Regions from separate parts of the Pseudoalteromonas sp. SWYJZ98 genome, predicted to be linked through region 2. Evidence: predicted binding sites of a transcription regulator. Region 2 holds the regulator's gene; each other region holds the start of a gene.
The links. Region 2 encodes sigma-54, which starts transcription at its own class of promoters, with help from an activator protein. Its sites were predicted from a motif close to GTTGGCACGNNNNTNGNNT; they were not measured.
Positions count from the first base shown of each region.

Region 1: the regulator sigma-54 is predicted to act here: its motif matches at 3,249-3,267, upstream of glnA (glutamate--ammonia ligase).
Region 3: the regulator sigma-54 is predicted to act here: its motif matches at 3,410-3,428, upstream of I6F10_RS03795 (hemerythrin domain-containing protein).
Region 4: the regulator sigma-54 is predicted to act here: its motif matches at 4,076-4,094, upstream of I6F10_RS17585 (EF-hand domain-containing protein).

Region 1 is NZ_JADYXA010000012.1:42,927-50,401, reverse strand. It holds gene glnL (nitrogen regulation protein NR(II)) at 1-1,069, opposite strand, end outside; gene I6F10_RS09875 (DUF4124 domain-containing protein) at 1,152-1,673, opposite strand; gene glnA (glutamate--ammonia ligase) at 1,787-3,193, opposite strand; gene typA (translational GTPase TypA) at 3,701-5,524, shown strand; gene I6F10_RS09860 (hypothetical protein) at 5,739-6,056, shown strand; gene I6F10_RS09855 (CBM9 family sugar-binding protein) at 6,218-6,946, opposite strand; partial or broken gene I6F10_RS09850 (MBL fold metallo-hydrolase) at 7,014-7,475, opposite strand, start outside.
Region 2 is NZ_JADYXA010000001.1:238,172-245,646, forward strand. It holds gene I6F10_RS01130 (calcium/sodium antiporter) at 1-528, shown strand, start outside; gene I6F10_RS01135 (KpsF/GutQ family sugar-phosphate isomerase) at 532-1,503, shown strand; gene kdsC (3-deoxy-manno-octulosonate-8-phosphatase KdsC) at 1,504-2,055, shown strand; gene lptC (LPS export ABC transporter periplasmic protein LptC) at 2,052-2,606, shown strand; gene lptA (lipopolysaccharide transport periplasmic protein LptA) at 2,596-3,141, shown strand; gene lptB (LPS export ABC transporter ATP-binding protein) at 3,138-3,863, shown strand; gene I6F10_RS01160 (RNA polymerase factor sigma-54) at 3,933-5,432, shown strand; gene hpf (ribosome hibernation promoting factor) at 5,459-5,746, shown strand; gene ptsN (PTS IIA-like nitrogen regulatory protein PtsN) at 5,751-6,203, shown strand; gene rapZ (RNase adapter RapZ) at 6,222-7,067, shown strand; gene I6F10_RS01180 (HPr family phosphocarrier protein) at 7,110-7,382, shown strand.
Region 3 is NZ_JADYXA010000003.1:191,040-198,514, reverse strand. It holds gene I6F10_RS03805 (TonB-dependent receptor) at 1-2,019, opposite strand, end outside; gene I6F10_RS03800 (hypothetical protein) at 2,437-2,850, shown strand; gene I6F10_RS03795 (hemerythrin domain-containing protein) at 2,945-3,370, opposite strand; gene I6F10_RS03790 (hypothetical protein) at 3,717-3,971, shown strand; gene I6F10_RS03785 (hypothetical protein) at 4,031-4,285, shown strand; gene I6F10_RS03780 (DUF6500 family protein) at 4,315-4,533, shown strand; gene I6F10_RS03775 (tetratricopeptide repeat-containing diguanylate cyclase) at 4,570-6,489, opposite strand; gene I6F10_RS03770 (RluA family pseudouridine synthase) at 6,666-7,475, opposite strand, start outside.
Region 4 is NZ_JADYXA010000046.1:11,656-19,130, reverse strand. It holds gene rsmB (16S rRNA (cytosine(967)-C(5))-methyltransferase RsmB) at 1-1,131, shown strand, start outside; gene trkA (Trk system potassium transporter TrkA) at 1,218-2,594, shown strand; gene I6F10_RS17600 (EF-hand domain-containing protein) at 2,662-2,877, opposite strand; gene I6F10_RS17595 (calmodulin) at 3,155-3,367, opposite strand; gene I6F10_RS17590 (EF-hand domain-containing protein) at 3,507-3,719, opposite strand; gene I6F10_RS17585 (EF-hand domain-containing protein) at 3,783-3,995, opposite strand; gene I6F10_RS17580 (flagellar brake protein) at 4,448-5,110, opposite strand; gene I6F10_RS17575 (TrkH family potassium uptake protein) at 5,155-6,606, opposite strand; gene I6F10_RS17570 (YigZ family protein) at 6,703-7,317, opposite strand; gene pepQ (Xaa-Pro dipeptidase) at 7,404-7,475, opposite strand, start outside.

The DNA of each region.
Region 1 (7,475 bases), on a different contig from region 2:
AATCTGCAAAGGGCAGATAGATATTAAATTCAGTATGTCCAGGCCAGCTATCACATTCTATATAGCCATCATGTTGATCTATCAGCGTTTGCGCTATTGAGAGTCCTAACCCTGAGCCATCTTCTTTATTGGTGATCATAGGGTAGAACAGTGTTTCACGTACACTGGGATCAATACCTGGTCCGTTATCAGATATTTGGATCAACAAGGCTTTTTTAGGTGCTTTACCTGGGCGACGATGCTGATGATTAATGCGGGTTTTTATTGTTATTTCACCGCCATCTACAAGCGCCTGCTGAGCATTTCGAACAATGTTTAATACTACTTGCTGAATTTTACCTTGATCAATGTATACATCAGGAATGCTTGGGTCGTAATCCTTAACCAAGCTAATGTTAGAACAATTATCTAACGTACTTAGTCGTGCAACTGATTCAAGTGATTGATGTATATTGCCATACGATTTTTGCGGAAGCTGATTTGGCCCTAAAAGCCTATCTACTAATTCACGTAATCGGTCGGCTTGCTCAATGATAAGTTCAGCACATTGGTCTCTTTCTTGTTGATCAACCTCATACTGCAATAACTGCGCCGCTCCGCGAATTCCACCTAAAGGATTTTTAATTTCGTGAGCTAAGCCTCTAATTAGATTTCGGGCTGCTTGGTATTGATGCATTTGATTAGACGCTTGGTCGTGCTTAATTTCGTCATCAGTTTGGCGCCACTCAAATAAAATATAAAGTGAGCCTTCAAACTTAATTTGTCGTGTACTTACGGCTACTTTTGCATGGCGAGAATCGCTAAAAACCACGTCAGCTCTGTGCTGCTGGCAATCTACACCTTCAACTAATGAGTATTGTTCTATACGCTGCAAATCGATTGAATGGTAATTAAAAAGACTATCGAAAGGCTGATCTAATAGGCGCTTGTTACCAAGGCCAAGCAGTTCGCTAGTACTGGTATTGGCATAGACAACGGTGAAGTTTTTATCAAGCAACATGATAGCGGTTGTTTGATTTTGCCAAATAGCATCGAGTAGCTCAGGGCTAAAGTTTTTATTATTAATCATAGCTGCACCATTTTAGTGCGTTGATATTTACAAGCAAGTTATATAGTAAAATACACTGCTGCACGTTTAGTAATGCCCCAATTTAGTTACTTAGGTTTAGCCCTTTTCGGTGCATAAAAAATATGCAGGGCTCACTTATAGCAATAACTTGGTTTTTACTATTCAAAAGCTTTAATTGTAGTGTGTGCTCACCACGTTCTACATCTCTTATTGCAAAGGTTGAACTGTCACTGGCTGGGCCATGTGCTTTGCCATCAATAAAAAGTTGTATAGTAAAACCAGTTTCAAAGCGTGGTTTTATTCGGCTAGTAACATAAACAGTGCCGGTATTTTCACGAATAGTCTGGTTATGATCAGGTGAGGAAATGGCAATACTAAAGGCCGCTTGTTGGGGCTGGGGTTGCTCGTCAAAAATGTCAGTATTTGTTGCAGGCATATTAAGATCTTGGCTGGTAAGCTTTACCTCTTTAGCACCTTTATGAGGGGTGTCAGAGAACACTAATACGCCATTTTTATCTTTCCAAGCGTATATCTTTGTTTCACCAGCGTAACCATAATTGCTTAATCCTAAAGCAATTAATAGTAATAAAATCTTGTTGTTCACTCTGCAGCCCTGCATTTTTGTCGGTAACTTAACTTTAGTGGAGATTGATTAATTTTACCATTAAAAAAGCCCGCAAAGCGGGCTTGAGAACACACATATTTTATACAGCTAAATTAACAGCTGTAGTACATTTCAAACTCAACTGGGTGAGTTGTCATGTTAAGCTTTTCAACTTCTTTAGATTTAAGTTCGATGTAAGCATCGATTAAGTCATCAGTGAATACACCACCTTGAGTTAAGAATTCACGGTCTGCGCTAAGTGCAGATAGTGCTTCGTCAAGTGATGCTGCAACAGTTGGGATTTCTGCTGCTTCTTCAGCTGGTAAGTCATATAAATCTTTATCCATAGCATCGCCAGGGTGGATCTTGTTTTTGATACCATCAAGGCCAGCCATAAGCATTGCTGAGAAAGCAAGGTATGGGTTAGCTGTTGGATCTGGGAAGCGTACTTCAATACGACGACCTTTTTCAGATGGAACCACTGGGATACGGATTGATGCAGAACGGTTACGTGCAGAGTATGCAAGCATAACTGGTGCTTCAAAACCTGGTACTAAACGTTTGTACGAGTTAGTAGAGGCGTTTGCAAAAGCGTTAATTGCTTTAGCATGCTTGATGATACCACCAATGTAGTAAAGCGCATCTTCAGAAAGGCCGCCGTACTTATCACCAGCAAAAAGGTTTACACCATCTTTAGCAAGTGACTGGTGACAATGCATACCAGAACCGTTATCACCAACAACTGGCTTAGGCATAAACGTTGCTGTTTTACCGTATAAGTGAGCCATGTTATGGATAACATATTTCATTTCTTGGATTTCATCCGCTTTTAATACCATTGTATTAAAGCGAGTAGCAATCTCGTTTTGACCTGCTGTTGCAACTTCGTGGTGATGTGCTTCTACTACTTGACCCATTTCTTCTAGAACTAGACACGTAGCTGAACGCCAATCTTGGAAGTCATCAACAGGAGCAACTGGGAAGTAACCGCCTTTAATACCTGGACGGTGACCTGTGTTGCCATCTGCATATTCTTTATCTGAGTTCCAAGCAGCTTGCTTAGAATCAATTTTGTACATAGAACCAGACATATCTGATTTGTATTTAACGTCGTCAAATACGAAAAACTCTGGCTCAGGGCCAAATAAAACTGTATCTGCAATACCTGTAGAGCGCATGTAATCTTCAGCACGCTTAGCAACAGAACGCGGGTCGCGCTCATAACCTTGAAGTGTTGAAGGCTCTACTACGTCACAACGTACGATTAATGTTGATTCTTCAGTGAAAGGGTCTAGTTTGATTGATTCAGCAACTGGCATTAATACCATGTCTGATTCGTTTATGCCTTTCCAGCCTGCAATTGAAGAACCGTCAAACATTTTACCGTCTTCAAAAAAGTCTTCATCAACTTGGTGATGAGGAATAGATATATGTTGTTCTTTACCCTTAGTGTCAGTAAAGCGTAAATCAATGAACTTGACGTCATTTTCTTTAATAAAATCTAAAACCGATTGTGACATGTGTCCTCCAACTATTGGGTTTTGTTATTGCTGCATAATTGCTTTGGGATTTACTAAGCTGATTTTGTGCCATTTTTATAACTAGCTGTTTATAAATTAAAAAAATATCGTTGCATCAAAATGGAATGTACAAACGCACTATATTGGTGCGTAAATTTTCCTTTTTGGTGCAAAATTTACAGGGCACAATTTGCTGCTAATTTAATCGCTCGGAAATAGCATAACCTAAATGCAAAAGAGTACCAAAAAGATCAGCAAAATAGCCAAAAAGGCTGTTTTTCAAAAAAAATTTGAAATTTAATTCATATAATTGTCATATATAAAACAGATACTTAGTAAAAGTATTGAGAAAGTTTTGAAATTTATATTGGATAAACTTTCATCCATGTCATTAATGAGGGATAATATGCGCCCTTTTAAATCCTATGCTGGGACATCTCGCGAAAGCGTGGATGAGTGCGTAGATCTTGCAGGATCAATGAGAATTTAATTTCTCTGAGTAAATATATGAGCATCGAACAGTTAAGAAATATAGCGATTATCGCGCACGTTGACCATGGTAAAACAACACTGGTTGACAAACTACTTGAGCAATCAGGTACATTAGAAACACGCGGCGGTAACGAAGAGCGCGTGATGGACTCAAACGACATTGAGAAAGAACGTGGTATTACCATTTTGGCTAAAAACACAGCCATTTCTTGGAATGACTACCATATCAATATCGTAGATACCCCGGGACACGCCGATTTCGGTGGTGAAGTTGAACGCGTACTTTCGATGGCTGACTCAGTATTATTACTTGTTGATGCTCAAGAAGGTCCAATGCCGCAAACGCGTTTCGTTACGCAAAAAGCATTCGCGCAAGGCTTAAAGCCAATCGTCGTTATCAATAAAATTGATAAGCCAGGCGCTCGTCCAGATTGGGTTATGGATCAAATCTTTGATTTATTCGACAACCTTGGCGCGACTGACGAACAGTTAGACTTTAAAGTAATCTACGCTTCAGCAATCAACGGTTGGGCAACACTAGATTTAGACGAACCATCAGACAACATGGAACCTATGTTCAAGATGATCGTTGAAGAAGTATCACCACCGGATGCAGATCCTGAAGGTGACTTCCAAATGCAAATTTCTCAACTAGATTACAACTCTTATGTTGGTGTAGTTGGTATTGGTCGTATAAAACGTGGTTCTGTTGCTCCTAACCAACAAGTTACTATTATCAGTGCTGATGGCACTACACGTAATGGTAAAATTGGTGCAGTACAAAGCTACCTAGGTCTTGAGCGTATCGAAACTGATAGAGCTTACGCTGGTAACATCGTAACTGTAACAGGTATTGGTGAGCTTAAGATTTCTGATACAGTTTGTTTCCCAGGAAACGTTGAAGCATTACCACCACTAAGTGTTGATGAGCCAACTGTAACAATGACATTCTCTGTAAATAACTCACCTTTCTGTGGTAAAGAAGGTAAGTTTGTAACGTCACGTAATATCCGTGAGCGTTTAGACAAAGAATTAGTACACAACGTAGCACTTCGCGTTGAAGATACTGCAAGCCCAGATAGCTTCCGTGTTTCTGGTCGTGGTGAATTACACCTAGGTATCTTAATCGAAAACATGCGTCGTGAAGGTTACGAGCTTTCAGTTTCTCGTCCAGAAGTTATCTTACGTACTGTAGATGGCGTTCTAGAAGAACCGTTTGAAACAGTGACTATTGACTGTCAAGAAGAGCATCAAGGTTCTGTTATGGAACAAGTTGGCCTACGTAAAGGTGAACTTACTAACATGACTCCAGATGGCAAAGGCCGTATGCGTTTAGACTTCATGATCCCAAGCCGTGGTTTAATTGGTTTCCAAACTGATTTCATGACGCTTACTTCGGGTTCTGGTCTTATGTACCATACGTTCGATCATTATGGTCCTCATAAAGGTGGCGCTATCGGTGTTCGTAAGAACGGCGTAATGATTGCAAACGCAACTGGTAAAGCACTTACTAACGCATTATTCAACTTACAAGAGCGCGGCCGTTTATTCATCGGTCACGGTGTTGAAGTATACGAAGGTATGGTTATCGGTATTCATAACCGTGATAACGACCTTACAGTTAACGCCCTTAAAGGCAAGCAGTTAACTAACGTACGTGCATCTGGTACTGATGAAGCGCAAACGCTTTCTCCACACCTTAACTACTCACTTGAGCAAGCGCTTGAGTTCATCGATGATGACGAGCTAGTTGAAGTTACTCCACTAAACATTCGTATCCGTAAGAAACACCTTACAGAAAACGAACGTAAACGTGCGGGTCGTGCACCTAAGTCATAATCTATTAATTTAGAATAATGATTTTAAAAGCCGCTGTATTGAAAAATACAGCGGCTTTTTTGTGAACAATAGTTAGCGAGAGAAGAGCTGTAAGCTCTCAGGTTGGAAGAACATCGCGGTTGGTTCGATACTGTTAAGCAGTTTTTAATATTGAACCTAAAAAAGGTATTAAGTTATTATCAAAGCTATATTTAATATGTGCGAGTAAGCTAGTGTGAATACCGAAAATGTAATTAAGGCAAAACTAGAGATAGAACATATTGCTGAACTGCAAAAATATAAAGATGAATTTGAAACGTTAGGAAAAAATGATTGGGGCTTGAAAGATCTCATATTAATTTTTTTACCGTTTGTTTTGTTATCAATTGCTAATAGCTTCTATGATATTGAAACTGAATTATTTCAAATAATATGTTTTATTTTCCTTGCTTCAGCTGTGGTGCAGGGAATGATTAGGGAGCAAACCAAAAAAACAAATCGCAGAATTGATTTGCTTCTTAAAATTATTAAACATGAGCAAAAGGGTGGCTGAAATTAGCTTTATATTAGGGCGCAGCCCGCTCTTTGTCTAAGCAAAAACGTGCTTGAGAATTAAATAATCGATAATGCAAAGTATCTGTGTTTGTTGGTGGTGGGGTCGTTGGGTTTCGCTGCGCTCAACCCAACCTTGTATCTCTTCTTGATGGGGGTGGCTTACTTTTTAGGGAGTAGGGTTATTTTGCCAAATACGTCGGCATCTATAAAACCACGGTTTCTGTCGCCATTTATTGGTTGTACTTCGTGTGAGCCCATAAAGTGCTCGCGCACGTCACTGCCATCGTTATCGCAATACGCTAACATAAAGCCTATTACTTGCTTTTCGCTAAGTGTAATTGGGGTGTTTTTAGCACCTTCTTTATAATCATTAGGGTAGAGTTTTATTGCTACTTCCCACGTAATGTTAAAAGGTGCGGTGGTATTGCGCTTCCAGTTACTTGTTAGGTGGTCGGTATACAAGTGGGCTTGTTTATCAGGGCCGTAATCGGCGGCTTGGTTATCAAGGCCAATGTGGTACGCCAAAGCGGTGTGATTAAATTGGTGGTTTCCGCCCGATGCGTCGCTGTCTATAAACACTTCAAGCGCATCGTCATCCCAATATTTATAGGTTGGATCTGCGTGTTTATCTATTAGAACATCATCCACAATATCGGCTTGTAGGTATAAATAGTTTTGATCCCACAATAAGCGATAACGCCCTTTAAAGTCGGCATCGTTTGATGGCAGTGTGCCATCCATTAGATAAGGCATGTCGTGCCAAGCGGCTTTATCCCATGCGCTTTCTGATACGCCATCAATAGTAATTGGGGTTGATGTATGTTCAACATCAATAGCCATTGCTGGCGTGCTTAATAAAAAGCTTAAGGCGAGTGCTAATTTCTTCATTAATCTCTCAATTTTATTGTCGATTTGTCTTAATGTAATAACAATCTTAAAACAGCTAAGTAAATAGTTACAGTGAAATACTTTCGCCTTCGTTTAAAATATACAGCGGTACTTTTGAATCCATTTTATTGTACATATGCAATAAGCGAAGTAAGGCTGAATGACTGCTGTGGTCGCCCATTTTCCAACTTGAGTTACCGTATCCCCACGGTATCATTACTTTACAATTAAGCTCTTGTGCTGCGTTGAGCGCGTCTTCAGGTGTGGTGTGCACGTAACGGTACCAGTTAGGATCGTCTTTACTGTAGTAAGAAGCGATTGGGATTAAGCATCCATCTATATCGCCATATGTCTTTAAAGTGTTTTGAGTAGCCTGTATCGCCTGCAAAAAATAAGGTGCTACCGTTTTGTTCAAGCAGCCAGCCATTCCATAAGTCTTTATTGTTATCTTCGTAAAGAAAGGGCACTAATACGCGAGCGCTAAAATGATGAGCTGGCAGGGCGTTAATAACTAAGTCGTCAATGTTGG
Region 2 (7,475 bases):
ATGCGTGCAAAAAACCAAGATGACCCATTTGTCTCAGAAGCCTGCGACGATGTACCAAACGATGTACCTACTAAAAAAGCGGTATTTTGGTTAATTGTCGGCATGATACTCTTGCCGGTTAGTTCTCATTTTTTAATCGGCTCAGCTGTTGATATTGCTAAATACTTCGGCTTAAGCGACTTAGTCATTGGTTTAACAATTATTGCCATTGGTACTAGCTTGCCGGAACTTGCCGCCTCGGTTGCAGGTGTACTTAAAAATGAAGATGATTTAGCACTAGGTAATATTGTTGGATCAAACATATTTAATATTTTAGCTGTATTACCTCTAGCAGGTATTATTAATCCTTCAGCAATTGATCCATCGTTAGTAAGCCGAGATATATTAATTATGATTGGTGCAACACTTGCTCTTATTATTATGTCATTGAACTTTAGAGGCACCCAGCGTATCAATAGGGTAGAAGGTGGCTTATTGCTAATAGCGTTTTTGGGTTACCAAGGGTATATTTTTAGTCAAGTAGGGTAAATGATGGCAACGCTAAACTTTATTGAACAAGGCCTTCGCGTTTTAGATGTTGAGCGCCAAGCACTTAGTGATATTGCACAATATGTAGATGAAAATTTTCATAACGCGTGCCAATTAATGTACGACTGTGAAGGCCGTATTATTGTTATTGGCATGGGAAAATCAGGCCATATTGGCAATAAAATAGCGGCAACCCTTGCAAGCACTGGCAGCCCTGCGTTTTTTGTTCACCCTGGTGAAGCAAGTCATGGTGATTTAGGTATGATCACTAAAAATGACGTGGTTATGCTTATTTCTAATTCAGGGGAAACCAGCGAAGTTTTAAATATCATTCCGGTTTTAAAACGACTTGGTGCCAAAATGATAGCGATGACTGGCAATACACAATCAACAATGGCAACCCTTGCTAATGTACATGTGTGCATTAAAGTAGAAAAAGAAGCTTGTTCATTGGGTCTAGCCCCTACATCAAGTACCACTGCAACGCTTGCGATGGGCGATGCCATGGCAGTTGCATTATTAGAAGCTCGCGGCTTTACAGCTGATGACTTCGCGCTATCTCACCCTGGTGGTAGTTTAGGCAAGCGCTTATTACTTACTTTAAAAGATGTTATGCACAGCGGCGCAAATACACCTATTATTGATGTTTCACAAACAGTTAAAGATGCTCTAATAGAAATGTCAGCTAAAGGATTAGGTATGACAGCCATTGTTGGTGAAAATCAGCAACTCGTAGGGTTATTTACCGATGGTGACTTACGTCGCATTTTAGAACAAAGAATTGATATTCATACAACACAAATAGATGTTGTTATGACTAAGTCATGCACTACAGCTACGCAAGATATTTTAGCCGCTGAAGCGCTCAATATTATGGAACGTAAACGTATAAATGGCCTAATCGTCGTCAATGAGAAAAACCAACCTATTGGCGCATTAAATATGCAAGACCTATTGAAAGCAGGAGTGTTATAAATGCAATTTGAAGAACTCTATCAACCGCTGAGCGATGATGCAAAAGCACGCGCTAAAAAAGTAAAACTACTTATATGCGATATTGATGGTGTATTTTCTGATGGCCGTATTTACCTTGGCAATCAAGGTGAAGAGCTAAAAGCATTTAATACAAAAGATGGTTTTGGCATTAAAGCACTTATAAACAGTGGCTTTGAAGTAGCTGTTATTACTGGTCGTCATTCACAGATAGTACAACAACGTATGAGCAGCTTAACCGTACAGCATATTTATCAAGGCCAAGAAAATAAGCTCATTGCCTATCAAGAATTAAAAGATAAACTCAACCTTAGCGATGAACAAATTGCTTATATTGGTGATGACGGTCCTGACATGCCTGTTATGGAGTTAGTAGGCTTTGCCGTTGCAGTAAATGATGCCCACCCACTTATTAAGCGTTTGTCACACTATGTAACGCAAATGCCTGGTGGTTTTGGTGCTGTGAGAGAACTCACCGATTTGCTCATGCTTGAAAATGGTAAAGCATTGACTACACAAGGCACTAGTTCATGAATGCAGCGCGCATAATATTAAGCGTTTTATTCATTAGCTGTATGGTTTGGCTTTGGTACCCTTATTTTGCACAAACAAATATTGTGCCTCAGGCTGAGCCTGAAGTTATTGCTAAGCCTGATTACATAGCTATTGAGCTCAAACAGACAGCCTATGATGAGCAAGGTAAAATTAGCCACAAAGTCACTGCGGCTAAAATGGAGCTATACCAGCAATTAGGTTTCACGTTTTTCGAAAAACCCATTTTTACTTTATATAACGAACAACAAACGTGGCAAATAAATGCAGACGAAGCAACATTATACGAAGATAAACAATTAATTTTAGAAGGTAATGTGGTTGCCAAAAATTTAACCGATAACGCCATGATAGACAAAATCAATGCTGATAATATTCAGGTTGATATAAAGCTATTAACAATGCGTTCGGAGCAACCCGTCATCATCACTGGACCCAATTTAAAAATCACCGGTAAAGGCCTAGAAGCCGACTTAAAAGCCGAAGTGATAAAACTAATTAACCATACGCGAACCATATACTATGACCAATAAAATATTAAAATCACTTATAATTCCTACACTTATACTAGCGTTTAATAGTAGTGCTGCAGAGCAAAACACGCAACCTGCTGCCAATCAAATTTCAATAAGTGCCGACAAGCAAGAAGGTCAATTGAAAGCTAATGTGGGTATTTTTGAGAAAAACGTTGAGATTATTCACGGTAATCGCCGCATTACAGCCGATCGCCTCGAAGTACACAAACGTGATGAACTTGGTGATAATAAACAATTATTAATTGCCACAGGTAGCCCTGCGCACTTTGAAGAAAAGCAATCAGACGGCACGACTATGAGCGCCAGTGCTGACGAAGTACGTTATGATGTATCTAAGCGTTTTTTAACGCTTGTTGGTAATGCACAAGTATCGCAAGCCGGACAAAAAATAAATGCTAAAAGCATTACCTACGACATAGAGCAGCAGCTCATCAGTGCCGAAAAAGATGAAAACTCAACTGACCGCGTTCACACAATTTTAGTACCGATCGAAACTAAAAAAAGTAAAAAAGGCGATAAAGGTCAACCATGAGCACATTAAAAGCAGAACTATTGGCAAAAAGCTATAAAGGTCGTGAAGTTGTAAAAAACGTCGGCCTTGAAGTACAAGCTGGCAGTATAGTTGGCTTACTTGGCCCTAACGGTGCTGGTAAAACAACGACTTTTTATATGATTGTAGGGCTTGTTCCTAGCGACAAAGGTAAAATATCTATTGATGATAACGATATTACTCTTTTACCTATGCATAGTCGTGCTAGATTAGGCATAGGCTACTTACCACAAGAGTCATCGATTTTTAGAAAGCTGACTGTTTATCAAAACTTAATGGCCATTTTAGAAACGCGCAAAGAACTAAATAAACAAGCCAGAGAAGACACGCTCAATAACTTATTAGATGAATTTAGCATACAACACATTCGTGATAGCCAAGGTATGGCATTATCGGGTGGAGAGCGTCGTCGTGTAGAAATAGCACGAGCACTGGCAGCAGATCCTAAATTTATATTACTGGATGAACCGTTTGCCGGTGTTGACCCTATTTCGGTATTAGATATAAAGAAAATAATAGAACATCTTAAAAATCGTGGGATTGGTGTATTAATTACCGACCATAACGTAAGAGAGACCCTTGATGTTTGTGAAAAAGCCTACATTGTTTCTCATGGGGAGCTGATTGCATCAGGTACTCCAGAACACGTATTAAATGATAAAACAGTACGCGATGTTTACTTAGGCGAGCAATTTAGGCTGTAACATTTACGCCATGTCTTTAAGCATCTGCTAGTATTAATTATAACAACATAAAAGGATTGTTAGAGATACATGAGGCAATCACTACAGCTGCGCATGGGCCAGCAACTTACAATGACTCCACAGTTGCAACAAGCTATTCGTTTGTTGCAACTCAGTACATTGGATCTCCAGCAAGAAATACAAGAAGCTCTCGACAGTAATCCACTATTAGAGGTTGAAGAGGCAGACTATTCTGAAGACGCTGCTGGTAAAAACGAGCAAAAAGCTGATACCGATGACATAACTGTTAGCGCATCTGCTGATGATGCTCCGAGCGAATACGAACAAGATACTGGTGAAGCACTTGCAAAAGACACGCTAAGTGACGACATGGCTATGGATGTTAGTTGGGATGAGTACATGAGTGCCGCCCCAGCAGCCTCATCAGGTCCAATGCCTGAAGACGAATCTATATACCAAGGCGCCTCTACTGAAACGCTCCATGAGTATTTAATGTGGCAATTACAACTAACGCCATTTAGCCCTACCGATGAAGCCATCGCGATTGCGATTGTAGAGGCCGTCGATGATTCAGGTATTTTAACTCTCAGTTGCGAAGAAATTTTAGAAAGCTTTAATCAAGAAAACGAAGATGATAACGAAGTCGAACTTGATGAAATTGAAGCGGTATTAAAACGCATTCAACTGTTTGATCCTGTTGGTATTGCTGCACGTAGTTTACAAGAGTGTTTGTGTATTCAGCTTAATCAATTTGATAAAGAAACACCTTACATTAATGAAACGAAAATGATTTTAACCGAGCATATTGATCTATTAGCAGCTCGCGACTATCGTACATTAATGAAAAAAACTAAGCTTAAAGAAGAAGAGCTTAAAGAAGTGATGACACTAATACATACTCTCAACCCAAAACCTGCAGATACTATTGTAAGGGAAGAATCTGAGTATGTTATTCCTGATGTGTCAGTTAAAAAAATTAAAGGTCGCTGGGTTGTCGAATTAAACCCAGATAGCATGCCTAAAATTCGTGTTAATAGCCAATACGCGGCAATGTCTCGCACTGTAAAATCAAGTGGCGACAGCCAGTTTATTCGCTCACATTTACAAGAAGCTAAATGGTTTATTAAAAGCTTAGAAAGTAGAAACGACACGCTATTAAAAGTTACTAATTGTATTGTTAAGCAACAACAAGGATTTTTTGAACATGGCCCTGAAGCCATGAAACCAATGGTTTTAAATGATGTCGCTGAAATGGTAGAAATGCACGAATCGACAATTTCGCGTGTGACTACTCAAAAGTACATGCATACACCCCGTGGTATATTTGAGCTTAAATATTTTTTCTCAAGCCATGTAAGTACTGAAAACGGTGGTGAATGTTCATCTACAGCAATACGTGCGCTTATCCGAAAATTAATCGCAGCAGAAAACTCAGCAAAACCATTGAGTGATAGCAAAATAGCGGATATATTGGCTGAGCAAGGAATTAAAGTAGCAAGACGTACAATCGCAAAATACCGTGAATCTCTTGCTATTCCACCGTCAAATCAGCGTAAAAGTCTGATTTAAGACGCTAAACTAAGAGGGTAATGCTTATGCAACTAAACTTAACTGGTCGTCACGTAGAATTAACCGATTCACTAAGAGACTATATTAATACTAAATTTGCGAAGCTTGAAAGACACTCTGATCATATTAATAATGTTCATGTCATTCTCGATGTAGAAAAATTAAATCAAAAAGCAGAAGCCACAATACACGTAAGCGGTGCTGAGCTATTTGCCTCTACAGAACATCAAGATATGTATGCCGCTATTGACTCGTTGATCGACAAGCTCGATCGCCAAGTAATCAAACACAAAGAGAAGCTTGCTCGACACTAATATGATGAAATTAAGTTCACTTATATGCCAGGACTGCAGCAAAGCTGCGGTCCTTTTTAATAGCAAAAAAAGAATTTTAGAGTTCATTAGCGAACTTGCTCACGACAAACTTCCGTATTTACCGCAACAAGATATTCTTAACGCTTTAATGAGCAGAGAGAAATTAGGTAGTACAGGTATAGGGCGTGGCATTGCTATTCCTCATGGAAGAATGAGCGGTGCAGAAGAGCCTTTGGCTTTAGTGCTCGTTAGCGAAACTCCAATAAACTTTGATGCAATCGATAATCGCCCTGTTGATATTTTTGTCGCACTCATCGTACCAGATGGCGATAACCAGCAGCACTTAAAGACTCTAGCAACCATTGCTGATAAACTAAACAACAAAGATTTTTGTAAACAGTTACGCAGTGCAAAATCTGATACTGAGCTTTACCAAGTTATTGTCGATCAATCATAGTTTTATAAAGGGTGTTAAATGGAGTTAATTATCATAAGCGGCCGTTCTGGTTCTGGAAAGTCGGTTGCTTTGCGCATTGTAGAAGATTTAGGTTATTATTGCGTAGATAATATTCCAGTAAACCTACTACCTTCATTAGTTCGCAGTGTGTCTGATAGCTACGATAAAATTGCTGTTAGCATAGATGTGCGCAACATCCCTAAAGAACAAGATGAATTTAACGATATTCTTGAATACTTGCCTGGCTTTGCAAACCCTACGTTGTTTTATTTAGATAGCGACGATCAGACATTGATCAAACGCTTTTCTGAAACACGCAGATTACACCCACTATCAATAGACTCGTTGCCCCTTGATTTAGCCATCAAAAAAGAAAAAGAATTACTTGATGTATTAACCACTCGCGCCGACTTTATGATAGATACGACTGATTTAAGTGTTCATCAACTCGCTGAATCTATTCGTGAAAAGATTTTAGGTAAAAAAGATAAGCAACTGATTGTCACATTTGAATCATTTGGTTTTAAACACGGTATACCAAAAGAAGCAGACTACGTATTTGATGCACGCTTTTTACCAAATCCACACTGGGAACCAGAGTTAAAGCCTTTAAATGGGTTAGATCAACCGGTTAAAGACTATTTAGCTAATCACAGCATAGTGCAAAAATTCACATGGCAAATTCAAACATTTGTACAAACGTGGTTACCACATTTAGAACGAAATAACCGCAGTTATTTAACCATTGCTATTGGGTGTACAGGCGGGCAACATCGCTCTGTGTATTTAGCGCAAACTATCGGTGAAAGTTTCGCAATGACACATCCCAATGTAAAAATTCGCCATCGCGAGCAAGAAAAATAATATAGCTGAATAATCACCTGTTCAGCTTAGGTAGAGTAAGTTATGCATTGTGAAGATACCTTTTTAATAAAAAACAAATTAGGCTTACACGCCAGAGCAGCTACTGTGCTTGCGCAATTAGCAGTACAATTTGATGCGACAATCACATTATTCCAAGATGACAAAGAAGCAGCAGGCGATAGCGTACTTGCACTAATGTTACTTGAAAGTAGCCAAGGAAAAGAAGTTAAAGTTGTTTGTAAAGGCCCTGATTCTGAGCAAGCTTTACACGCTGTTGGAGAATTAATAGCACAACGCTTTAATGAACAAGAATAACCTGTTTTATAAAAACAATATTCGCATTACTAATGCTTCAATTAAAACAGATATATAAAATAGATAGGTTAGTAACGCCAGTTAACTCACCTC
Region 3 (7,475 bases), on a different contig from region 2:
TGCGGTAAAACTAGGAGCGCCCACACTGGTGCCTGCAATAATATCAGGGCGTGAGTTGTCAAATGCATCGGCTACTTGGGCAGAATCTTGACTACTTGCAGAATTATCGTAGCGGGCGTCAATGTAGCTATAACCTGCGCTTAACCAGTACGGGTAGGCATCGTAAAATACTTGGCTTTCAAAACCTGTGGTGCGAATACCGGTATTACTGCCATCGCGGTTACGTAAACTACGGCGTTGACTAAATATTGCGCCATCAGCGTACCAATCGCTATTGGTTGGTGCATATTTTAAACCAAATTCAACTAGGGTATTTTCGGTGGCAAAATTTTGTGCACTAATGGTATTGTCGCCACCAAGTGTAGTGCCGCCAGCCATGCTATTTGATGTGGCTTCGTTGTAACTTGCTGCGCCATAAGTGGTGTAATCATCGCTGAGTCGGTAATTAAAACTTACTTGCCCTGAATGCAAAGTGTCGTTAATGCTGTCGCTGGCGGCAATTTGCCCTACAGGTGCTATTGGGTCGTTTGCTTCTACGTCATAAAAATCAACGCGGTAGCCAACACTTGTATGAAACTTATTAGTCCAATCAGAATCTTGCTGAATAGCAAAACCCGTTTGCCATGAGCGCGAATCGGTAGTGTCTGATAAGTTAAAGTCGCCACTGCCGTCGTTATTAATATCGTACTGACCACCCGGCGATACAAATACACCTGGGCGAAGTTCAACAAAGCGTGCTTGTTGTGCATCAGTTAAAGGAATGCGGCGATTTGAAATTGGGCCAGTTAAATCAATAGGTAAGTCGGCTTCTGTTGTAAATTGGCTGTAGCCTAGCACGCGGTTGTAACGCACATCAAAAGCAAAAATTGTTTGCTGTTCGTTGCTCCATTGGTAAGTCAGTTCGGTACGGTTTTGCGCGGTATCGGCACCATCTATAATTTCAACAAAGCTATTTTGTGCAATTTCTTCGCGTTGTAAGTGCTGAAAATACGTAATATTTTTTATAGATGCATTGTTTGAAAGTTCACGCTTATAAATGCTGTGTAGTAAATAAGTAGTGGCTTCGTTTTGATTGTCAGGGTCGGTAAGTACTGTACTACGGTCTATTTTTACTTGCCCAGTAGGTGAAACAATAGAACCTGCCGTTGGAACTGAACTGCCATTGGCTTGCACGCCTTGGCCGGTAATATAAAGGCCATCATCAATTAAGGCTTGAGTAGGGCGGTTAATACCTGCGTTATCGGTAAATTCAACTTGGTATAACTCAAAGTTAATATCCCAGCTGCTCTTGTCATCAGGTAACACCTTAAGTGCTGCAAATAGGCTGTCGCTTTTCGTGCCCGAAAAGTCGTAGTAACTGCCGTTATCAATGTGTTCAGCGCTTACTCTAAAACCTACTTTGTCTTTTACTATAGGTGCACTGTAATCAACTAAAACGCTGTACTGATCCCATCGTCCTGCAGATACCGTTGCTTTGCCTTTACTGTCGTCAGTTGATGCTTTTTTAGAATGTAAGTTTACAAAACCACCGTTGCGTTGGCTTGAGCCAAATAATACCGGTGGCGCGCCTTTTACTACATCTATTTGTTCTATAGAGTTGAACGATAACGGCACGCCAAAGCCATTATTACCTGCTTGGCGGCGTGTACCATCTTGGAAAAGCTCACCTAGTTGCCCACGAATAGTAGGTAAACTTGGTGCCCCAAAACCACTGGCTGAATAGGTATTAGGGCTTACTGCAAGTACATCTTGTAAAGTCGTAATATTGAGTTGTTCTATTAACTCGCTTGAAATTGGTGTTACTGAACGAGCTATATCTCGTAGAGCTAAGTTGTCGCCAAAAGGGCCGTCTACAGTGGCATTTTTAACCGAAAGACCTTGAGATTTAATAACTTGGCTTGCCACCTCAATACGCTCAATTGCGCCTTCTTTTGCTGATTTTGATTCTTCGGCTGCAAAAGCATTAAGTGGTGTATTTAATATGGTGGCTAGGGAAAGTGCTAAATATGCGTGTTTCAAACGTTTTCTCTCTACGGTTAAAATGTTGTTGGCGATAAAGACCGAAAGGATTAAAAATAACTTTCAGTAAAATTTTGATTCTTTTTGTTTTTTAGAACATAACAAAACAGATGCATTACAAAGTTGGTAATTAAGTACTATTGTTTTATTAGTCGATAAAATATTAATAGGGCGATTGTATTAGAGTGAATGTAAATGTTTGCTTTTAATAGGATTTATTAATTATAGACTACTTTCAACCTGCTAACATTTTAAAAGAGTTAACTTTTATGCAGCATTTTTAAATTACTTAAATAAGCTTCACTTTTAGTACAGCATGGCTTAACTAATGAATTTAATTAAAAATTTTTGAAATAAAAATAACTTATACGGTCTAGCTTACTTCTACGTTTATTAATATTCATTTAAGGAAATTTTATGACAGGTTCAATGAATTCTGATGTGCAAAACCGTTTGCAGTGGTCACTTTTATCTTTGCGTTTAGGCGTGTTTATTGTAATGGTTATGTGGACATTCGATAAGTTTGTTAATCCTGGGCATAGCGCACGTATTTTTGAACATTTTTACGGTATTAGTGGCTCTACAGATATAGTGGCTTACATTATTGGTGCGGTGCAGTTAGTGCTTGTTTTAGCATTTTTAGCAGGTATTAAAAAGCGTATAACGTACGGTATCATTTTTGTAATGCATGGTTTATCTACACTTTCTTCGTACAACCAGTACATAGATGGCTTTAATAACTTATTATTCTTTACTGCATGGCCAATGTGGGCTGCGTGTTTTGCACTTTACTTATTACGCGACCAAGACGTGAAATTTACTGTAAAGTAATAAAGTACATGCAAAAAAATTGGTTATAAGCCATAGGGCTTATAACCAATAAGTACACAGGGAGTGTGTGGAAGTAGGTTTGCATGTTATGCAACTAATGCATTGCGTCGTTGTATTGCTCAGCAAGGCTCTCTTTTTGCCCTTCGGTAAGTGCTTTACCCGCTAATTGAAACACTTCGTGTTCTTCTTCACTTAAATGATGATGTACCAAATGGTGTAGCTTTTTAGCTGCAACTAACCATGCTGACGAGCTCATTTCGGTATCTTCAAGTTGTTCAATTAATTCATCAATTTCGTGATGTTCAGCTACGCTGTGGCGCGCTTTTTCATGAGTTAAGTCATCAAACATAAGTGGGTTATAAAAGTAACGTTCTTCAAATTTTGCGTGATTTTCTAATTCTGTTTTTAGCTCATCCATTAGCGTGTGGCGCTGCTCTGTGTCGCCGTGTGTTTGAATAAGCGCATCTACCAATTCTCGTTGTTTGTCATGGTCATGACGTAGTGCTTCAAAAATATTCATAACTAGTCCTTTTACAATTTATTTGCTTATATCATTAACTAGCAAACTAAATGCCAAATATTAAGTTATTGTATTTTAATAAATTTAATTTAATTTTTTATTCTTTGGCTGCGATCACTGTAAATTTTACAGTGATATGAATGCAATAATTTCAGGCTTTTGCGTAGTTCAATTATAAAAGTGAGTATAAATTCCTACAGAACCTTACAAATATTTACTGGTTGTTTATTTTATTGCAGTGATAAAGTAACAGCGTTATTTAGGTACAACCTATATGTTACTCCCACATATAACATCAATCGGTATAAATGCAGGTAGCACGTTAACTTAATAGGATAGTTTAAGGATGAACATAAAAAGCCCCGTCGCCGCATTACTACTGTGCGCTTTACTGAGTGCATGTAGTACAGCCCCGCGTTCTGACTCTAACTTATGCATTGAAGAGGCTGAAATGGTTGATCGAAATGGCGCTCAAACAAGCTCACAGGTTTACAATCAATGCATTAGCGCACAAATTAAAAAGGATGAAAAAAATAACACTTTTTTTGATGCCATCGGTACGTTCTTTTTTGAATTTTTTGTAATGGTGGTAGAAAAGTAAATAGGCTAACTTGCAGCTGTAATTTAAAGTAAATAAGTTGCGTAAAAATAGGATTATTTATGAAGCAATTATTGATAGCAATTTCACTTTTTTTATTACTAAGCGCTTGTGCGGCGCAGCCTTACGCAGGCTCGGCAAAATGTATGGAACAAGCAGATATTGCATACGAAACCGATACACGTAAAAATGAGACATTAGATAATGAATGCAAAGCTGCAAAAGTAAATACGCCTAATAAAGAGCTTGAGAATCATGGCTTGGTTGATAGAAGCCTTTTACAGCTAATCGTTAGCTTTTTAAATGGCGTATTTTAATAGTAAAAGTATAATTAAATAAGGTATGTATGAGGGAAGAACTAAGAGCAAAAATAATTACTGTGTGCGATAAAAAAATAGCAGCTAAAGGCGAAAATGTAGGGCTTTCTTTTTATGCATTTTTTGCCAATAAAAACGACGACCCAGAGCTACTTATGGAGGCCGCTACTTGGTGGATACACACTCATAAATTAGATCATTTTGTAAAAGCACATAAAATTAAACAGATGGTTTTAGATGGACTTTAGTCAATTAACTGAGCAAGTACTTTTAGCTGTATTTATCTAATCAACAACGATTTGGTTTCTGCCGTTTTCTTTTGCTTTATAAAGTAATTTATCTGCATGCTTAATAAGAACATCTAGTGTGCTTTTTAAAGGGCTACTTACAGAGGCTCCCACACTAAAAGTGATTTTTGTATTACTAGGAAGGTCTTTTATATTACTACAATGCTCGGTAAACCTAGTGGCTAGCTGGTCAAATATATCTCGAATAGCTAGTTCGTCAACCGAATTTAGTGCAAACAACCATTCTTCGCCGCCGTAGCGGCCAAACTGATGATCACCACTTAGTGTTTCTTTTGCAGCCTTTGCAAAGGAAATAAGAACTAAATCTCCAACATCGTGACCAAATTGGTCGTTAACTTTTTTAAAGTAGTCTAAGTCAACAATTGCTATCGTCATTTTACCTTCATCAAGCTTTGCTTCTGCTGCGCGCATTATTCCTCTGCGATTAGGGCTATTTGTTAGATAATCTGTTAATGAAATATCGTGATATTTTTGACGTTGTCGAGCTTGCCGATAAAATAAAAATAATGAAGCAATCACTAAAATAAACGCAATAGCAGCGCTGAGTCGCCAAATTATTTTTTGTTGGTACTCTTCTTTAGCTTGTAGTTCACTAATGTCTTTTTCGTACTCTAGTTGCTGTATTTTTTCTTCTTTTTCTTTTACTTCAAACTGTACCTGTAGTGTTTTTATATTACTTTCACTGGTAGCTTCGTAGTGTTTTTTTGTATAAAGGAGCTTTTGTTCAATTGCTTCAAAAGCCTCGTTAGTGTAGTTAAGGCGTCGCTTTAGCTCATAGCGTTTACTTAAAAAATCGGCTTTATAAATACTGCGGCTGAATTTATCTAAGTTTAAAAATACCTCATCGTTTGCTTCATTTGCTTGATCAAGTAAATCTAGTTTTATATATATGTCAGCTAACAAAATGAGCGATGCGAGTTGCATGTCGTGTACACCTGCAGAACGAGCAAGCTCAATGTTCTCTTTAGTTAAAGTTAAAGCTTTATCGTAGTTTGCTTGTAAGTACTCAATGCTAGCAATTGAGTATTGGGCAAAGGTTAAGCCTTTTTGCATATTAGCTTTTTTAAAATAGAGCAATGCTTTGTCTAGGTATATTAAGGCATCTTTAGGTTTTTTTATCTCGAGCAATATATTGCCTAAACTCCAATATGCTTTTGCAGTAAAAAGCCCGTCTTGTGTTTGCTCATATGCCGCAACCGCTTTTTTTGCATAATATATGGCTTTGTCTTTTTCGTTTAGATAATTATATGCATCGGCTATTTTTCTAAAAAAGTATCCCTGAGATGCTGAGTCGTCATCTTTTAATGCTAATTCTAGCCCCTCTAGTGCAACATTTAGGGTCTTTTTCAATGCGTCTGTATCGGTGTAATAGTAAGCAAGTGCTCGTAAAATAATAATTTTTTCTTTAGATGAATGCTGTTGCAGGCTCTCTTCTAATTTTGTGGCTAGCTTGTGTGCTGGAGCTGGGTTTGCATCCCTCGCTAGAGACTTGAGTTGTGATTCGAGAAATAATAAATATACACTTTTTTGGTTTGGTAACTCTTTGTTCTTTAAGTAATAGGATAAGTGAGTATTTAACGCTGCGTATTTTTCTTGTCTAAAAAGTAACTCCGCATACAAAGCGGCCGCTTCTAAATGAAGCTTTTCCCAATTTTGATCTTTGCTTATTTTAAACGCTTGAGTGAGTTTGTCTCCATTTTGAAGATAGTCTAATTCATTTAGTTTTATGTTATTGATGAGAGTTTGAGTTGTGTCAAAGTCTAGCGCATGTGAAGTTGCATTTAATGAATCGCCGTTAGCAGAGGCAAGTTTACTAAAAAGTAAAAATAAAAGAAGAACAATATACTTTGCCCATAAAGTATTACCTAAAAGCTTTATTTGTGTATTGTTAGCCATGTTAATCCTTTGCTGATTTATTTTTATTATTGAAATACTTATTCACAGTGCTTAATAAACTTGGGTTTGAACAGTTTTTATACTTCTCATTGAAAAAATAAGACCACAAACGATATCAATTTAATTAATAAAAACAAACACATTGTATAATATAGTCGCTGTAGTTATGGGTTTTATTAAAAATCAGCGGCTACTTCAAACTCTAATCGCTCGAGCGTAATAGGGTGAGTAAATGCTAAGTATTCTGCATGTAAATGTAATCGTTCGGCTTTTTGCCCGTAATGTGTGTCGCCTATAATTGGCATGTTTAAACCTAAGCTGTGTGCACAATGCACTCTTAATTGATGAGTTCGCCCTGTTTTAGGGTATAACTGTAATCGGGTAATATTGTTGTTACGCTCTAAAACCTGCCAGGTAGTAAGTGATGGCTTACCGTGTGTGTAACACACCATTTGGCGCGGTTTATCATCAAAGTCGAGCACTAAGGGTAAATCAATTACTCCGCTATCCTCAGCTACGTTACCATTAACTAATGCGACATAACGTTTATCTATGGTGCGTTCAATAAACTGCTTTTGCAGTGCTTTGTGCACGCGTTTATTAAGTGCAATCATCAATAACCCAGAAGTCGACATATCTAATCTGTGTACAATTAGTGGGCCTGATGCCTCTGGAAACTGCGTTTTGATTCGCATATAAACTGAGTCATCAATATTAACGCCAGGCACTGATAAAAACTCAGCGGGCTTATTTACCACAAGTAAGTCGTCATCTTTATAAACAATACTTAAATCTTTACCCTGAGCTGGGTTGATAAGTAGCGGGTTATCTTCAACCATTAAACCCTTTAGCATGTGCCCAAGTATTGGTTGGCATTTACTGTAACAAGAAGGGTAGTAGTTTTTATGCTGCCTAATTGCTGATTTAGGTGCTGCTCCCCACCAAAACTCTGCCATAGCAAGTGGCTTTAAGTCATGTTTATAGGC
Region 4 (7,475 bases), on a different contig from region 2:
CCGAGCCTTGAAAATTACTGCCAACACTTAGTAGAGCAGCCATTAAAAGGTAAACGTAGAATATTTCAGTTTTTATTATACGTAGGTATTTATCAACTGCAGCATATGCGCGTACCACCTCATGCTGCCATTTCAGAAACGGTTAACGCACTGGCTCAACTACGCGCTTTAGGATTAAAAGGGCTGATAAACGCCATTTTACGTAGCTTTCAGCGTCAACAAGCTGAGCTTGAAGAAAAAGCGAAGCTTATTCCGGTATGTTTATACAACCATCCAAATTGGTTTATTAAACAGGTGCAAACAGCCTACCCAGATAGCTGGGAAGCACTACTTGAAGAAAACCAGCAACAAGCGCCAATGTGGCTTCGTGTCAATCAAGCCCAATTTAGCACGCAAGAATACAGCGACATGCTTAGCGCTAACGATATTGAACACACCTTAAACCCTGATTTTATTGATGGGATTAAACTTGCCAAACCACGTGATGTATTTTCGTTGCCTGAGTTTGATACAGGTGCATGTTCAGTACAAGATGCTGCTGCACAGTTGGCAGCCCGCTTTTTAGAACCTAAAGCAGATGACTATATTTTGGATGCCTGCGCAGCACCTGGCGGTAAAACATGTCATATTTTAGAGCTTGCTGATGCAGATGTACTTGCACTTGATAGCGACTCAACTCGCCTTGAACGTGTTAAGCAAAACTTAACTCGCATTGGCTTAGGTGCAGACCTACAATGTGGCGACGCATCACAACCACATACATGGTGGGATGAAAAATTATTTGATCGTATTTTACTTGATGTGCCTTGTTCGGCCACTGGTGTAATTCGCCGTCACCCTGACATAAAATGGTTACGTCGCGCATCAGACATCGAAGACTTAGCTAAGTTACAAAGCGATATTCTTGATAGCATTTGGCCACTGTTAAAACCAGGTGGCACATTGGTATATGCTACGTGTTCGGTTCTTCCACAAGAAAACCAACAGCAAGTTGCTAAGTTTTTAGCTAATAATGATGATGTAGAACATATACCTCTACACGAAAACGATACCGTAACAACGCCAGGTTTGCAGTTACTGCCCGGTGAAAGTGATGGATTTTATTACGCTAAGCTAGTTAAAAAAGCCTAATAGCCGTACACTAAATAGTTAGCCATTTATGAAACATTAAATGGCTATTTTTTTAATTAAATTATGATCAATACCACGGGTAAATAATGAAAATAATTATACTCGGTGCCGGGCAAGTTGGTGCTACGCTTGCTGAAAACTTAGTTGGCGAACAAAACGAAATTACCGTTGTTGATATAGACGGTAACCGATTACGTGAACTTCAAGATAAGTACGACTTACAAGGGGTTATGGGCCACAGCGCGCATCCTGATGTATTACGCCGTGCAGGTGCTGAAGATGCCGATATGATTATTGCGGTAACCAGTTCAGATGAAGTGAACATGGTTGCATGCCAAGTGGCGTACAGTATTTTTAAAACGCCCACTAAAATTGCCCGCATTCGCTCAGAGCAATATTTAAAGTACCGCGAAAAACTATTTCAAAACGATGATTTACCAATCGATCATTACATTGCTCCCGAAGCACTGGTCACTAAGTATATTCGCCGTTTAATTGACTACCCTGGTGCTCTGCAAGTATTGCAGTTTGCTGATGGCATGCTCTCGTTAGTAGCCGTAAAAGCTTACTATGGCGGTTTACTTGTAGGTTATGCGTTATCTGCACTTAAAGAGCATATTCCTAATGTAGAAACCCGTGTTGCAGCTATTTATCGTCAAGGTAAAGCAATAAAACCATTGGGTACCACCGTTATTGAAGCCGATGACGAAGTGTTTTTTATTGCCGCTACAAAACATATACGCGCAGTAATGAACGAGCTACAAAAACTAGAGCGTTCTTACAAAAAAATTATGATAGCTGGTGGCGGTAACATTGGGGCAGGCCTTGCCCGCTCACTTGAAAAAAACCACACGGTTAAATTAATTGAACGCAGTAAAGAGCGTGCCGAGCAACTCTCGGAAATGCTCGATAACACGGTCGTTTTTTGTGGTGACGCATCTGATCAAGAACTGCTCTCAGAAGAGCATATTGAACAAGTAGATGTGTTTATTGCCGTAACCAACGACGATGAAGCAAACATTATGTCAGCCATGCTTGCAAAACGTATGGGCGCACAAAAAACCATGGTGCTTATCCAGCGTGGTGCTTACGTTGATTTGGTACAAGGCGGCGAAATAGATATTGCCATATCGCCGCAGCAAGCCACTATATCGGCATTGCTTACTCATGTACGCCGTGGTGATATTGTTAATGTGTACTCATTACGCAAAGGTGCAGCAGAAGCAATTGAAGCCGTTGCTCATGGCGATGAAAACACTTCAAAAGTGGTTGGCCGTGCTATTGCCGACATTAAACTCCCTGCTGGTACTACTATTGGCGCAATAGTACGTAACGACGATGTACTGATAGCCCACGATGATACAATTATTATGTCGGGCGATCATGTCATTATGTTTCTAATCGACAAGAAACACATTACCGTTGTAGAAAAGCTATTCCAGGTAAGTGCTATATTCTTATAATTATTTGGCATAAACGCAAAAAAGCCGCTGACTAAGGCGGCTTTAGTGGAGTATCTTCGAATATTGATTACTGTACCTTTGAAAACTCTTCTTTAGAGATTTCACCATTTCCATCAGTATCTAAATCATCAAAAATCTTTACAAGCTGAGGGTTAACCTTTGCTTCTTCCATTGTAATCGCACCGTCGCCATCTGCATCAAAAGAGGCAAAGTCCACTGCTGCATATGCTGCTGATGAAGATGCTAAAACGATAACTGCAAGTGTTGTATTGAATGTTTTCATAATAATATTCCTAGTAATATGGGAAGTCCTTTTCAAAGATCCCTGACTGTGAAAAATGTTTAATCTGAAAAAGGTTAGTTAACCTGTACTCTGGTTAAGAGATTTACTAACGTATTGAATCATGGTGATATTTAAATTTATTTTCTCTAGCCAGAGATTTTCAGTGAAAACAAGGCGAATTTACGCGTCAATAGCTGGCCTATTGCAAGTAAATTCAACGCAGTTAGCGCTGAAAATAGCTGCTAGAGATAGATTTATTATCCAGAGTTCAGGTTAATTAGTAATTAGCAAACTCTTCTTTAGAAAGCTCGCCGCTACCGTCGGTATCTAGCTCAATAAACTCGGCCATTAAATCTGTATCAACTGCCGCTTCGCTTGGGCTAATTGTGCCGCTACCATCAATATCAAGGCTGTCAAAACCTGATGCTGCAAATGCAGCAGAAGAAGACGCTAGTGCTATAAGTGCTAATGCTTTATTTAAATTTTTCATAACTTAATCCTTCAATGTTCTATCAAAAAAATTGCTTCGTTTAACTTAAAACGTAATTTTTCACTTCCTTGTTATCCTCTTTCGTAAGCTCCCTTGCCTACTTAGGTTGTCTTTGGCAACTCAGGATAAATACTTTAAATTAAGCTTCTGAAAATTCTTCTTTTGATAACTCACCATTTTGGTCAGTATCAAGTTCTGAGAACATACTCATTAGCTTTGCATCTACTGATGCTTCTGCTTGGCTAATTGTGCCACTGCCATCTACATCTAATGTATCGAAATCTGTTGCTGCAAACGCGGCTGAAGAAGATGCTAGTGCCACAAGTGCTAATGCTTTATTTAATGCTTTCATAACGTGTATCCTTCAATTTTTTGAGTAATGTGGGGCTCTTAGTAGCGCCCCAGAGTTTTAAGCTTATACTTGTGAAAACTCTTCTTTAGATAGTTCGCCGTCTTGGTCTGTATCAAGTTCAGAGAACATGCTCATTAATTTTGCGTCTACTGATGCTTCTGCTTGGCTAATTGTGCCACTGCCATCCACATCAAGTGTGTCAAAGTCTGTTGCAGCAAAAGCGGCTGAAGAAGATGCAATAGCGATAAGTGCTAAAGTTTTATTAATGCTTTTCATAATATGTATCCTTCAAATTTATGTGTGTGCGATTAAGTATTTCACTTTGAATCACGATTTCGTTCAGTACACCTAGGGTATAACAAATTAGATGCCAACATTTAAAAGCTATTAAATTTCAGATAGTTAAATGTAAAACTCATAAAAAGAAGGGGTTTTTAAAGTAATTACTGTTGCCTTTTAGCAACGCACTTCAGAGTGGATACATTAAAACTATTAAAAACATATAGTTATGTTTAGATAAAAAGATACATTTTTAAATGTATGGAAATTAAAGAAGGGGATTTATAGAATAATTCAGATAAATTTTAACGAGGTAGATTTAATAACACAAAAAATAATACGTAATGCACTGTTTTATTTAAATAATATATTTAATTATATAAAAACAAAAAATACTTTATAAATACTCACGTAAAACGCCATTTTGTTGCAAATAAGCGAAAAACGATTTATTCAACGGTGGGCTCAAGCGCAGATGGGTCTATAAAATGCTCTTTCATAAAGGTTTTCATTTCATCCTCGCTTGCTAGTAGCTTAATTCCACAACGCACGCCTGCGACATGTTCCTTAGCACTGCAAATTTCGCCTTCAAAACTTTTATCGCTGCTATTGAGTGTTACTGTGCATTGCATATCTTTAATATTTTCATCTTGCTGATCACCTCTAATATCAAACATTACTCCTGTTAGCGAAATGTCTTTAATGAGGCCTTCAAGTATTCTGTCGTCACTTAGCTTTAGCTTTGCAGGTAATAAGGTAGGTATACGCGTTTGCGAGCGCAGTGCAAATAACTGCACCTGCTTAGGATAGTTAATAAATATAAGCTTAGCCGGGTGAGACGCAACCGACATTATTTGTTGGCGAAACGCTATAACTTGCCCACCACTACCTTCAATTAATGCTCTAACAACAACCATTACACCATCACGTAAATAGTCACTACTAGCAGGTAAACGTCTAGAGTTTGGGTAATTTAAAATAATAAATTTATTTTCAAGCAAACCAACAAACTCGGTTTTTACACGTTTACTGTCGGTTGGGGTTAATATTTCTAAATCGACCAAACCACTTGTAGTTAGTTGATGTAATTTGTCTAGATTTGAAGTTGGCATATCCCTTTCCCACTAACTTGTATATTAAAATTTAAACGACTCGTTTAACCACGCCAAAATGTAGGCGTAAATAGCACTAATAAGGTAAATATTTCTAGGCGACCAAACACCATTGCAATGGTCAGTAACCATTTAGCCCCATCGGTTATAGCACCATAATGCGATGCTACATCTCCTAAACCTGGGCCTAAGTTATTTAAACAAGCAGCAGTGGCTGAGAACGCAGTTATGTTATCCATACCCGTGCCCATGAGCGCTAACATAATAATAATAAATACCAGCGCATAAGCAGAAAAAAAGCCCCACACAGCTTCTACTACTTTATCTGGCAACGCCTTACGGCCCAGCTTGATTGAATATATAGCACGAGGATGCACTAAACGATTAAGCTCACGCACGCCCTGCAAATAAAGTAAAAATACGCGAACTACTTTCATGCCACCACCGGTAGAGCCTGCACAGCCACCAATAAAGCTCGAAAATATAAGTAAAATAGGTAAAAACAACGGCCATGTTGAAAAGTTATCTGTAGCAAAGCCTGCTGTTGTACTCATCGAAACAGCTTGAAATAACGCCTGATCGAGGGTTTCATCGCCATTAGCAAATATTTCGTTAGAGGAAAGTACAGTAAAACAAATAACCACCAGGGCTAATTGAATACACAAAAACACCTTAAACTCTGGGTCTCTGATATAAACTTGTATATTACGACTGGCCACTGCGGCGTAATGTAGGGAGAAGTTAACAGCGGCAATAATTAAAAAGAACACACAAATAAAGTTAATTACAGGGCTGTCAAAGTGACCCATGGAAGCATCGTAAGTAGAAAAGCCACCAATAGCGACCGTTGAGAATGCATGACATATCGCATCAAACCACTCCATCCCTGCAGCCCAATAAGCCAGCATACAAGTAATAGTCAACGACACATAAATATACCAAAGGTGCTTTGCAGTATCGGCAATTCGCGGGGTCATTTTAGAATCTTTTACAGGCCCAGGTATTTCAGCGCGGTACAACTGCATACCACCAACACCTAGCATTGGGAGTATAGCAACAGCGAGTACGATTATACCCATACCGCCAAACCACTGGAGTTGCTGGCGATAAAACAATACCGACTTGGGTAAATACTCAATACCGGTAAGTACTGTAGCGCCGGTGGTTGTTAAGCCAGAAAATGCTTCAAATACCGCATCGGCGAGCGATAAATTAGGTTCTTGTAAAAAGATAAGCGGCAAGGACGCAAACGCCCCAAGTACCAGCCAAAACAAAACAACAATTAAAAAGCCTTCACGTGCTTTTAAATCACCGTTTTCATGGCGGTTTGGGTAATAAGCCATCATGCCAATAACAACACTAAAAATAAATGCTAAAACAAAGGGAACACCACCACCGTCTTTGTATATTAAAGACACCAGTGCCGGAGGCACCATGGTAATACTAAACAGCGCAACAAGTTGGCCAAGAATTTTTATGATGGTACGAAATTGCATTTAGCTTGTCGCTTTTATTATTAGTAAATTCAGGCTGAGTAGTATCAACCAAATTAAATAGGGTCAGTATGCATTATATGCAATTTGTGTAGATTATTACTCTTTAATAGTTAACTCAACTGCGCCGTGACTTAAATCAAAAATATCTTTGATTGCTTGCTGAGCTTCGCGGCTATCGATTGTAATCACCCACTCAATATTAGCAGTAAATTGCTTATCAATATTAAGCACTTGATACTTTGTTTTTAATAACTGCTCAATCGCGCCTTGCATGCTGTACTCGCTACTCCCAGTAATTTCAACGCTGGGAACTTTAAGCACCGTTTGCAATTTTACTAATGCATTATTTAATGAGCCACCATAAGCACGTACTAGCCCGCCGGTGCCTAATTTTATGCCGCCAAAATAACGTGTCACCACGGCAGTGATTTCGCCAAGGCCCGAACCCACCAGCACATTTAACATAGGCTTTCCTGCAGTGCCATTTGGTTCACCATCGTCCGAAAAACCATAAACATGGCTGCCACCGGGGTTGCCTGCCACATGTGCCCAGCAGTTATGGCGTGCATCGCTATACTTTTCTTCAATGCTTTTAATAAATGTTTTTGCTGAATTTAAATCGGGGGTGTGTGCAATGTGGACTATAAACGTACTTTTTTTTATTTCTTCTTGATGAAAAACGTCAGCAGCAGGATATTTATATTCAGACATATTAAAAGCTCAATTAAAAATGGGGCCTAAAGGCCCCGTTCATATGCATATTTTAACGTTTATTCGCTAACTCGTCTTTATAGAAATTAATCGAGTTCTAAATTACGCGTCATATTCTCTAGGCTATCTTCGTGAACAATAATGTTATCTTCAATACG